DNA from 2 places in the Paenibacillus sp. Marseille-Q7038 genome. Region 1 is predicted to be linked to the other one. Evidence: a T-box and tRNA genes for the amino acid it is inferred to sense, from the RefSeq annotation. Region 1 holds a T-box; the other holds one or more tRNA genes.
The links. The T-box of region 1 lies ahead of ACWPWY_RS14480 (valine--tRNA ligase). A T-box ahead of a tRNA ligase gene usually reads a tRNA of that ligase, here a tRNA-Val.
Positions count from the first base shown of each region.

Region 2: it has a tRNA-Val gene. The T-box ahead of ACWPWY_RS14480 (valine--tRNA ligase) is inferred to sense a tRNA for this amino acid. The anticodon was not compared.

Region 1 is NZ_CBCOOM010000001.1:3,050,706-3,056,881, reverse strand. Features, by position in the region: gene hemL (glutamate-1-semialdehyde 2,1-aminomutase) at 1-1,244, shown strand, start outside; gene ACWPWY_RS14490 (RluA family pseudouridine synthase) at 1,241-2,146, shown strand; gene ACWPWY_RS14485 (LysM peptidoglycan-binding domain-containing protein) at 2,293-3,627, shown strand; T-box leader at 3,859-4,141, shown strand; gene ACWPWY_RS14480 (valine--tRNA ligase) at 4,221-6,176, shown strand, end outside.
Region 2 is NZ_CBCOOM010000002.1:263,806-269,981, forward strand. Features, by position in the region: gene hprK (HPr(Ser) kinase/phosphatase) at 1-297, opposite strand, end outside; gene ACWPWY_RS18395 (ABC transporter ATP-binding protein) at 539-1,663, opposite strand; gene ACWPWY_RS18400 (PucR family transcriptional regulator) at 1,809-2,927, opposite strand; tRNA gene ACWPWY_RS18405 (tRNA-Lys) at 3,190-3,262, opposite strand; tRNA gene ACWPWY_RS18410 (tRNA-Tyr) at 3,270-3,355, opposite strand; tRNA gene ACWPWY_RS18415 (tRNA-Phe) at 3,367-3,439, opposite strand; tRNA gene ACWPWY_RS18420 (tRNA-Asp) at 3,531-3,607, opposite strand; tRNA gene ACWPWY_RS18425 (tRNA-Thr) at 3,627-3,702, opposite strand; tRNA gene ACWPWY_RS18430 (tRNA-Val) at 3,708-3,783, opposite strand; tRNA gene ACWPWY_RS18435 (tRNA-Met) at 3,793-3,869, opposite strand; tRNA gene ACWPWY_RS18440 (tRNA-Ser) at 3,938-4,029, opposite strand; rRNA gene ACWPWY_RS18445 (23S ribosomal RNA) at 4,102-6,176, opposite strand, start outside.

The sequences.
Region 1 (6,176 bases):
CAAAACAATATATGCCGGGCGGAGTGAACAGTCCCGTTCGTGCTTTTAAATCCGTTGGACTTACACCAATCTATGCAGATCACGGTATTGGATCAAGAATCTATGATATCGATGGGAATTCATTTATTGATTATGTGGCTTCCTGGGGACCGCTTATTATGGGACATGCTCATCCAGAGGTCATTACTGCGATCCAAGAGACGGCAGTAAAAGGTACAAGCTTTGGCGCACCAACCTTAATAGAGACGGAAATGGCGAAACTTGTCTGCGAACGGGTGCCATCCATTGATATTGTGCGAATGGTCAATTCGGGAACCGAAGCAACGATGAGTGCAATCCGGCTGGCTCGGGGAGTAACGGGACGAAGTAAAATTTTGAAATTCGAAGGCTCTTATCATGGACATGCAGACAGTTTGCTTATTAAAGCAGGCTCTGGAGTAGCTACGCTTGGTCTGCCGGATAGTCCAGGTGTTCCAGAAGGTGTTGCTGTAAATACGATCACCGTACCTTATAATGATCTCGAATCGGTAGCCGTAGCGTTTGAGAAATTTGGAGAAGAGATCGCAGCTGTTATCGTCGAACCGGTTGCTGGGAATATGGGGGTCGTTCCGCCCGTATCTGGATTCTTGGAAGGGCTTCGCCAAATGACAGAAGATTACGGAAGTATTCTCATTTTTGATGAAGTTATGACTGGTTTCCGGGTGGGACTTAACAGTGCTCAAGGCCGATTTGGAGTAACACCGGATTTGACATGCCTTGGTAAAGTAATTGGTGGCGGACTGCCTGTGGGTGCTTATGGCGGTCGTCGGGATCTTATGGAACAGATCGCTCCTTCGGGACCGATCTATCAAGCGGGTACACTGAGCGGCAATCCGCTTGCTATGGCAGCAGGTTTGACTACGCTTCGTTTGCTCAATCAAGAAGTCTATGATCGTTTGGAGATGTTAGGAGCAAAGCTGCAAGCTGGTTTTGAGAAAAATGCACGTGAGCTGGGTATTCCCGTAACAATTAATCGGGTAGGTTCGATGGTATGTCCTTTCTTTACGGAGGTGCCTGTAACGAACTATGATATCGCGAAATCAAGTAATCTCGATCGCTTCCGGGCTTATTTCGGACATTTGCTTCAAGAAGGAGTCAGCGTAGCGCCATCTCAATTTGAAGGAATGTTTATTTCGGGTGTGCATTCCGAACAAGATATCGAAGAAACAATTGAAGCTAATTATAATGCGCTGAGAAAACTATGATTACTTCCAAAAGAAGAGGAGAATGGCTGGAGCTTACTCCAGGAAAAAAGGCACTCTCTGGTGAGAATCGAAATGAAGCTGCTGAAGCTTGGCTCTTGCAGGAGCTGGGCATGCCGCCTAAACTTCTTCATGAATTGAAGCGAAATCAAGGAATCAAAATTGCGGGGGACCGGCTGAGGCTGGCCCTTTTTCCGTCTGTACCGCTAGGTATCTCTCCGCGTTATTTCTTGCTTGATATTTTATACGAGGATGATTTTTGTCTTGTCGTTAATAAACCGACAGGTATGCCAGTCCATCCTGATGGGAATGAGCGACATGAGGGAATTATTACGCTGGATCATGCGGTCGCTGCCTACTATGAATCTGAGGGCCAAGAGATTGCGGTACGCCATATTCATCGGCTTGATGTTGATACATCCGGGCCTGTGCTTTATGCCAAGAATCGATATGCTGAATTAAAACTAAATTCGATGATGGAACAAAAAGCGATTGATCGAGCCTATGTGGCAATCGTTCATGGAGTCATTACTCAGAATCAAGAAGTGTTAGAATATCCAATAGGCAAAGATCGTCATCACAAACAGAGAAGAAGAGTTTCGCCTACAGGGCAACATGCGGTAACTCATATGAAAGTCTCTGAACGTTTAAATGAGGCAACTCTTGTTCGTCTGCAATTGGAGACGGGGAGAACCCATCAGATCAGAGTTCACCTCAGCCACGTCGGTCATCCTTTATTCGGTGATACACTCTACGGGGGCAGAAGTGAAGGGATTCGCAGGCAAGCTCTTCACGGGGAGAGGCTTACATTTCATCATCCGTTTACAGGAGAGTTGCTTCGTATTGAGGCACCTTGGCCGGAAGATATTACGGAACTATATGAAGCGAGAAAAAAAGTGGAATAGATCGAATACTCATAAATTGGTATGAGTCCTCTATTTAGAGCATATACATGTCAACGAGAAGAAACTTATTGTTAAACTCTCGTTACATGAGCGAAAGCCATGGTCTTTTTCATGGTAACTATATGCCCGAAAGGAGGACTACAGCTATGTTAAACCCGCCCTACGGACTTCGGTTTGATATTTATGAACGTGTTCAATTACCAGAACATGTTCCCGCCATTGCAGAGCTTGAAGAGATTGAACTCTATCCTCGAATACAGGTGATTACAGATCAGGAACATGCAGCGCTTCGGGGGCATTTGCTGTTGTCAGGTGTGTATATTGGTGAGAATAAGGAACAGGAAGGTTTGCAGCACCTCATTCCGGTGGAGATTACGATTCCGCTTAGCCGGGTTGCCTCTGTGGATGAGATCGCTGTTGAGATTGAGAATTTTGATGTCGACCTATTGTCTACAAGAAGTTTGAATATTACCGGGGTGTTGTCTCTCAGAGGAATAGAAGGAATTCAAACAGAGGAAACTCCTGCTTGGAATTCGGACGAATTTACTGTAGTTCACACGAACTCCGCTTCTGAACAGGAGAATAACGCACCAAAAGAGTACACCGGATATAATCCATATCAACGCGATCCTGCTACGGATGGTGGTGAAGCTTCATTTGAGCAAGAGCATACGAGTGACACTTCTCCGGTACCACCTACATTTTATGCTCCTTATATAACACCGACTTCGGTTCATAATGAAGAACAGGAGGAGCGAGACGTTTGGAATCTTCCTTATGAGACTCTATCGGTAGATGAAGGTTCTAATCAGCAGGAAGACTCTAATATAGAAGAGCGGAGAATAAAGAATCAAGAGAACTGGGAGCTAAGAGAGACAAAAGATAATCAGGATGCAGAAGAAGGAAATTCTGCGACTGAACTCTCTGCCGCGCCAGAAGTTTGGCATTTTGAAACGCCTGCGGAACCTGTTGTAAGTCTTCAAGATGCAGAACTGCCTATAGAAGAACAAACTGCAGAACCTGCCACGGTGCAGCGAGACGATCAGGAGATTACCTGGGAGGATGAGGGAGTGCTGCTTACAGCAGATGTACCTCAGCCAGAGGAAGAAGACGAAAAGCCGGAGCTAAAAGTTGCTTTTGGCAGTAAAAAAGAGAGTGATGCCCCTGCCGCTGATTCGTATGGAATTACCTCTCTTCTTCAGAAGAGCAAGAGAACAGAAGAAGTTCTACAGTTAGAGGAACAGATTCCCGTAGAAAAGCGTGAAGAAGAGCAGACAGAAGATGTACAGTGGAAAAACCTATTTCTTGGCGGTAGTTCTGAGCAGACGCCATTCAAGAGGGTCAAGCTTTGTATAGTACAACGGGAAGAAACTTTGGATACGATTGCAGATAGGTATCAACTAAGCACGCGTGAGTTACAGCTGTATAATCGTTTATCTGAGCAGTCGATTGAAGAGGGACAGGTGCTTTACATTCCTTAGGCCTAATATTAAAATAATGTGTTCTTGGGCGTAATAACGACCAGGGGCACTTTTTTTAATTATTTTGTGTTACATAGAATTCAGCTATTATCCCGCTCCAGTCTTTCCCTATGCGGGAAATAGGCATTCGCCTGTTGACGAATTTAGGCTAGAAATGTATGATGTCTGTAGGATTGGGGATACAATGAATATAATTCATTGTGGTTCGTATAGATCCCTTGAATTACACATGGAACAACGAAGAACGGGAGTAGTAAGCAGTGAACCCTTCAGAGAGTGGAATCGAGTGGTGTGAGATTCCGCAGGATACTTTACTGACCGAAGTCACCCGGGAGTTGCCCTTTTGAATGCTTTCGTATGTTTTGTACATAGAGAGCACTAGAATGTGGCCGGCTGCAGCCGTTATACTGTCTAACAAAGTGTCATATCAAGCCCGCAAACTAAAGTTTGTGGTAATTATGTTTTGGTATGAAACAAAGGTGGTACCGCGAAAGAATGACCTTTCGTCCTTTGAGGATGAAGGGTCTTTTTGTTTTTTTATCGCTACTGATGAAAATGTATTTTGAAGTTCTAAATTAACAGGAGGAATGTATATGTCTGAAGCAACAAATCAACCCAATCAACCCAATCAGACGGAAATGCCAACCACTTATGATCCGCATGCTGCGGAGCAGAAGTGGTACCCGTATTGGATGGAAAACAATTTCTTTAAAGCAGGTCAGCGTAAGGATGCACAGCCTTTTACCATTGTAATTCCACCGCCAAACGTAACGGGTATGCTTCATATCGGTCATGCGCTGGACTTTACACTTCAGGATATTATTATCCGTGCGAAACGGATGCAAGGTTATGACGCGCTCTGGCTGCCTGGTTCTGACCATGCAGGGATTGCAACTCAAACCAAAGTAGAGCAAAAATTGAGAGAAGACGGAATTACTCGTTATGATCTCGGACGCGAAAAGTTTCTTGAGAAGGTTTGGGACTGGAAAGAAGAATATAACAGTACGATTCGTTCCCAATGGGCAAAAATGGGCTTGTCTCTTGACTACTCTCGCGAGCGTTTTACGCTGGATGAAGGGTTGTCAAAAGCGGTACGTGAAGTGTTTGTTACACTATATAATAAAGGTCTTATCTACCGCGGAAAACGTATCATTAACTGGGATCCGGCAGCACGTACGGCTTTATCTGATATTGAAGTTGAATATAAAGAAGTACAAGGTCACTTGTACCATCTGAAATATGATTTAAAAGACGGCAGCGGCTCTATTACCGTTGCAACGACAAGACCAGAAACCATGCTTGGTGATACGGCTGTTGCGGTTCATCCCGAAGATGACCGTTACAAAGATATGATTGGCAAAGTACTTGTACTGCCGATTATTGGCCGTGAAATTCCTGTTATTGCAGATGAATATGTAGACAAAGAGTTCGGTAGCGGAGCGGTAAAAATTACGCCTGCACATGATCCAAATGACTTTGAAGTCGGTCTTCGACACGACCTGCCCCAAATCACGGTTATGGATGAGACGGGTACCATGAACGGGGAAGCTGGTAAATATAAAGGGCTTGACCGTAGTGAGTGTCGTAAGCAGATCGTTGCTGACCTTAAGGAACTCGGTGTTCTTATTAACATTGAAGACCATGTGCATCAAGTGGGTCATAGTGAGCGTTCAGGTGCTGTTGTAGAACCTTATCTGTCTACACAGTGGTTTGTTGCGATGCAGCCGCTTGCGGAAAGAGCTATTGAAGCTCAGAAGAGCGGAAAAGGTGTGAATTTTGTTCCAGATCGTTTTGAGAGAACGTATCTGCACTGGATTGAGAATGTTCGCGACTGGTGTATTTCTCGTCAGCTCTGGTGGGGACACCGTATTCCAGCATGGTACTGTAATGCTTGCGGAGAGCTTCATGTTAGCCAGGAAGACCTCACGACTTGTACCAAGTGTGGGTCTGCAGATCTTCGTCAAGACGAAGATGTTCTTGATACTTGGTTTAGTTCGGCGTTATGGCCTTTCTCTACTCTAGGATGGCCTGAAGACGCAGAAGATCTGAAACGCTACTATCCAACGTCTGTGCTCGTGACTGGGTACGATATCATTTACTTCTGGGTAGCTCGAATGATCTTTACAGCACTTGAATTTACAGATGAAATTCCGTTTAAGGATGTACTGATGCATGGTCTAGTACGAGATGCAGAAGGACGCAAAATGTCGAAGTCGCTTGGCAACGGGGTAGATCCGCTTGAAGTTATTGAAAAATATGGGGCAGATGCAATGCGTTATATGATTTCAACAAGCAGCACACCAGGACAAGATCTTCGTTTCCGCTGGGAACGTGTAGAACAAGCACGTAACTTTGCGAATAAGATTTGGAATGCTTCCCGTTTTGCTCTCATGAATCTGGAAGGCATTAAATATGAGGACATTGACATTACAGGTGAACTATCCACAGCTGATCGCTGGATTCTGCATCGCCTAAATGAAACTGCAAAAGAAGTAACTCGTCTTATGGACGCTTATGAATTTGGAGAAACCGGACGTGCGCTGTATAAC
Region 2 (6,176 bases), on a different contig from region 1:
CAATTCTTGAGGAACATCAAGTCCACGAGTAACAACAATACAAGGTGTTTCTTCGTGACACAAACCTTCCATTCGTTCCCGACGTTCTTTCTCGGGCAACATCTTAACAAAAGCAAGTTCAGTTCTTCCTAGCAACTGTACCCGTTCAGATGGGTAATATTCAAAATACCCTGCCATCTCCAGACCAGGTCTGTTCAAATCATCTACTGTGATCGGTCTTTTCAAACCATTTTCACCAGAGACAACTTCCATTTGAAATTCATTAACAAGTTGGGATACTTTTACTTTTTTAGCCATGTTGTATCTTCCTTTCGGTACGGCAAATATAACGCGGATTCTAAGAGAAAGTGTTGCCACTATTATGTACAGTTCTCTATCTATATTAACCTGATTGTCATTGTACTCATCGTATCGGAAAATGAAGTCGATTGCAATGTTCGGCATGGTCTACCTTGTAGGTAGTTCCTATGAAGTGAAAAGGGGCTGCCCGGCTTTAGAAAAGCCTGACAACCCCCTTTATTGATGCATTATACTCGTATTAATCTAGAACAAGTACGTTTGCTTCTGTTTCTTTATCAAAGATATGAACTTTGTTCATATCAATTGCCATTTTAACGGTGTTACCATCGCGAGTATTCGAACGTCCATCAACACGTGCGATCGTTACATCATTACCTACACCGCTCAGGTATAGGAGCAATTCGTGACCAAGGTTCTCACTAACATCTACTTTAGCTGTGAAAGCAGTGTGCGGAGAAGCTTCCAAGAATACTGGCTCTTCATGAATATCTTCTGGACGAACACCCAGAATCACTTCTTTGCCAGCATAACCTTTGTTCTTAAGAATTTGTGCTTTACCTTGTGGAATTTCCACATCTAGACCAGCTGCCGCAAAACGAAGGCTTTCACCTTGTTGCGTCAATTTACCAGTGATAAAGTTCATTGTAGGTGATCCAATAAAACCAGCTACGAACAAGTTTGTAGGATGATTGTACAATTCTTCTGGAGAAGCTGCTTGTTGAATATATCCGTCTTTCATTACTACGATACGGTCACCCATCGTCATAGCTTCGATTTGGTCATGCGTTACGTAGATAACAGTCGTTTCAAGACGTTTAGCAAGCTTAGTGATTTCCGCACGCATTTGTCCACGAAGTTTCGCATCCAAGTTAGAGAGCGGCTCATCCATCAAGAAAACTTGTGGGTTACGAACGATGGCACGTCCCAAAGCTACACGCTGACGTTGACCACCGGAAAGAGCTTTTGGTTTACGATCCAGCAAATGCTCGATATCAAGAATTCTAGCTGCTTCACGAACACTCTTATCGATTTCTTCTTTTTTCACTTTACGAAGTTTCAAACCAAACGCCATATTTTGATAAACGTTCATATGCGGATAAAGAGCGTAAGATTGGAATACCATCGCGATATCACGATCTTTAGGAGCTACGTCATTTACAACGCGATCCCCAATATATAGTTTGCCATCGGAGATTTCCTCAAGGCCAGCGATCATCCGAAGTGTTGTAGATTTACCACAACCGGACGGACCTACCAGAACGAGAAATTCTTTATCTTTAATATCTAAGTTAATATCAACAACTGTCGCTTTATCTGCACCCGGATATTGTTTGTAAATATGTTCTAAGCGTACTCCAGCCATGATTATTGCCTCCTCAGCATCATTTCGATTTAATAATGAAAGCGAATACATACAAGTTATTAGCGTGATGTAATCGAATTCATTTCCTGTTCTTATAATAACCTGGAAAGCCCAGTGGTGACTATGCACAATTTACACAAAAAAATTAAGAGGTTTTCGTCACTTTGTACATGAAGAGAGTCAACTTAACCAAAACCGCATCTTTAAAGGTTCGCACATCAAGACCTGTCTCTTGCTTTATCTTATCTAAGCGATAAATTAGAGTATTGCGGTGAATATAAAGACGTTTTGCCGTTTCACTAACATTACAGTCCATTTGAAAGAAGGTCTCTAAGGTAGAGATCGTCTCTTCCTCAAATAGGATCGAAGAGTTACTCATCCCTTTTAGGTAATTCGCTCTCTCTTCCTCAGGTATACTATAGATCAAACGTTCCAAATGGAATTGCCATGGAAAATAAACATGCTCGCCAACTTTAAACTTTTTGCCCAGCTCAGTTATTTCTCTAAGAAAAGAGATCGTAGGAGGTAAGGAGACTATATTGAACAGAGGTTTAGCTACGGATAGATGAAAGACTCCAACCCACTCATTTGCAATCACCTCATGAAGTCCATCGGTAAAGGCAGCAAGCTCTTCTTCAATGGAAAGCTGCATTTTTTGCTGCAGAACCATATGGTCCATGTCCTCATCGGTATTATCCAACACTAATCCTAATTCAGCCAATATAGACCATCTATCTTCTTCTAATGGTACTAATAGCACCTTTCCATCAAAATAGGATTGAAGTAGTTTATTTAAAGCATTAAGTGATATTCCAGATTCATGAGCTCCCTCATACGTCAGGTAAAAAGGAATCATTCCTTTGGTAAACTGTTTTTCATGCACAGTAAGATCTTCAGGATAAGGCATGGGCTTATCCTTATCTATACTCTCTTGAATCCAGCTTCCTAGCTGTTCTAATGAGTTTACCTCTCTATTTTTCGCAATTTCAGTAGAATCTGCATGATGATGTAGTGAAGATATAATCCATTCAATGAGTGCTCTTTCAGATGCTTCGACAAGCTGGGCTGGTGCAGATAATAGCACCTGATTTCCATCTTCTTTTTTTGCTTCTAGATAAAAATATAATGAGTCCCCTTCTTCAAAAGAATGACAGGGTTCATCATCTCTTATAAATGTATGTTTATTAATGGGAACCTCAATTATTTGAAATGGTACGTTAAGAATATCCTGTAGTTTTTGCAACAGTACTTCATAATTCGCCACAATGACCACCACTTTACGACTTTATTGTCTACTCTATTGCCTTCGTTTTCTTACAATCATACCAACCCAACAAAAATAGTATAATACAGGAAGTCTACCTCTACCAAATTCTTTATGTATTTACTTATAAAATTCATCTAATATAAAAGCTATTTAATGAAGTGAGAAACTCAATTCATAAATTTGTCTTCTTATTCTAAAAGAGGATTAAAATAATATATACAACAAAAAAAGCCACCAGTATGAACTGGTGACTTTCGTATGAGCCATGAAGGGCTCGAACCTTCGACACCCTGATTAAAAGTCAGGTGCTCTACCAACTGAGCTAATGGCTCGTAAAACTGGTGGAGGATGATGGATTCGAACCACCGAACCCGTAAGGGAGCAGATTTACAGTCTGATGCGTTTGGCCGCTTCGCTAATCCTCCGAAATAAAAGGTGGCTCGGGACGGAATCGAACCGCCGACACGAGGATTTTCAGTCCTCTGCTCTACCGACTGAGCTACCGAGCCATACATTTAGTTACATAACAATAAAGTGAAAAACAAAACTGATTCCCACTTCACTTTTTTAAATCAATCATCTTTATATTAAAAAGTTAAATGGCGGAACTGACGGGATTCGAACCCGCGATCTCCTGCGTGACAGGCAGGCATGTTAGGCCTCTACACCACAGTTCCACAACTATTTAAGTAAAGATGGTGCCGGCGAGAGGACTTGAACCCCCAACCTACTGATTACAAGTCAGTTGCTCTACCAGTTGAGCTACACCGGCGTATATGGTGGAGATTGAGGGGATCGAACCCCCGACCCTCTGCTTGTAAGGCAGATGCTCTCCCAGCTGAGCTAAATCTCCAGGGAATTATGGTAGCGGCGGAGGGGATCGAACCCCCGACCTCACGGGTATGAACCGTACGCTCTAGCCAGCTGAGCTACACCGCCATAATTATTTATCACACAACTTGTACTATATTATCATACTCAATTTAGGAAATCAAGTAGAAATTTAGTGGCGGAGAGAGAGGGATTCGAACCCTCGCACCGCTTACGCAGTCTAACCCCTTAGCAGAGGGTCCCCTTATAGCCACTTGGGTATCTCTCCAAAAAAGATGTGTAATATCAAGGAATTGCTCCCTGAAAACTAGATACGAAACAATCTTTGCGATTTACTTTTTAGGATAAGCCCTCGACCGATTAGTACTGGTCAGCTCCATGCATTCTTTGCACTTCCACCCCCAGCCTATCTACCTCGTCGTCTTCAAGGGGTCTTACTAATTGGGAAATCTCATCTTGAGGTGGGCTTCGCGCTTAGATGCTTTCAGCGCTTATCCCTTCCATACATAGCTACCCAGCGATGCTCCTGGCGGAACAACTGGTACACCAGCGGTATGTCCATCCCGGTCCTCTCGTACTAAGGACAGCTCCTCTCAAATTTCCTACGCCCACGACAGATAGGGACCGAACTGTCTCACGACGTTCTGAACCCAGCTCGCGTACCGCTTTAATGGGCGAACAGCCCAACCCTTGGGACCTACTTCAGCCCCAGGATGCGATGAGCCGACATCGAGGTGCCAAACCTCCCCGTCGATGTGGACTCTTGGGGGAGATAAGCCTGTTATCCCCAGGGTAGCTTTTATCCGTTGAGCGATGGCCCTTCCATGCGGTACCACCGGATCACTAAGCCCGACTTTCGTCCCTGCTCGACTTGTAGGTCTCGCAGTCAAGCTCCCTTGTGCCTTTACACTCTGCGAATGATTTCCAACCATTCTGAGGGAACCTTTGGGCGCCTCCGTTACTCTTTAGGAGGCGACCGCCCCAGTCAAACTGCCCCTGACACTGTCCTCGCACCGGATCACGGTACCAAGTTAGAACCTAGATACGATCAGGGTGGTATCCCAACGTTGCCTCCACACAAGCTGGCGCTCATGCTTCTTAGGCTCCCACCTATCCTGTACAGATCGTACCCAAATCCAATATCAAGTCGCAGTAAAGCTCCATGGGGTCTTTCCGTCTTGTCGCGGGTAACCTGCATCTTCACAGGTATTAAAATTTCACCGGATCTCTCGTTGAGACAGCGCCCAAGTCGTTACGCCATTCGTGCGGGTCAGAATTTACCTGACAAGGAATTTCGCTACCTTAGGACCGTTATAGTTACGGCCGCCGTTTACTGGGGCTTCGGTTCATAGCTTCGGGACTAATCCCTAACCACTCCCCTTAACCTTCCAGCACCGGGCAGGCGTCAGCCCGTATACTTCGCCTTGCGGCTTCGCACAGACCTGTGTTTTTGCTAAACAGTCGCTTGGGCCTTTTCACTGCGACCCCCTCGTGCTATTCACACTACCGGGGTACCCCTTCTCCCGAAGTTACGGGGTCATTTTGCCGAGTTCCTTAACGAGAGTTCTTCCGCGCGCCTTAGAATTCTCTTCTCACCTACCTGTGTCGGTTTACGGTACGGGCACCTTCATCTGGCTAGAGACTTTTCTTGGCAGTCTGAGATCATGACCTTCGCTACTGTAATTTTCACTCCCCATCACAGCCCAGCCTTAATGATGTGCGGATTTGCCTACACATCAGCCTCACTGCTTGGACAGACATCCATCAGTCTGCGTCACTACCCTACTGCGTCCCCCCATCGCTCGTAACGATTTACGGTGGTACAGGAATTTCGACCTGTTGTCCTTCGACTACGCCTTTCGGCCTCGCCTTAGGTCCCGACTTACCCTGAGCGGACGAGCCTTCCTCAGGAACCCTTAGGTTTTCGGCGGATCAGATTCTCACTGATCTTTTCGTTACTCATACCGGCATTCTCACTTGTATGCAGTCCAGCAGTCCTTCCGGTCTACCTTCAACCCGGCATACAACGCTCCCCTACCCCTGATACATAGTATCAAGCCATAGCTTCGGTGGTGTGTTTAGCCCCGTTACATTTTCGGCGCAGAGTCACTCGACCAGTGAGCTATTACGCACTCTTTAAATGGTGGTCGCTTCTAAGCCAACATCCTGGTTGTCTGTGCAACTCCACATCCTTTCCCACTTAACACACACTTGGGGACCTTAGCTGATGGTCTGGGCTGTTTCCCTCTTGACAATGGATCTTAGCACTCACTGTCTGACTCCCGGAATACAAGTCTATGGCATTCGGAGTTTGACTGAGCTTGGTAACCCTTGCGGGCCCCGCACCCAATCAGTGCTCTACCTCCACGACTTACTTGTTCCGAGGCTAGCCCTAAAGCTATTTCGGGGAGAACC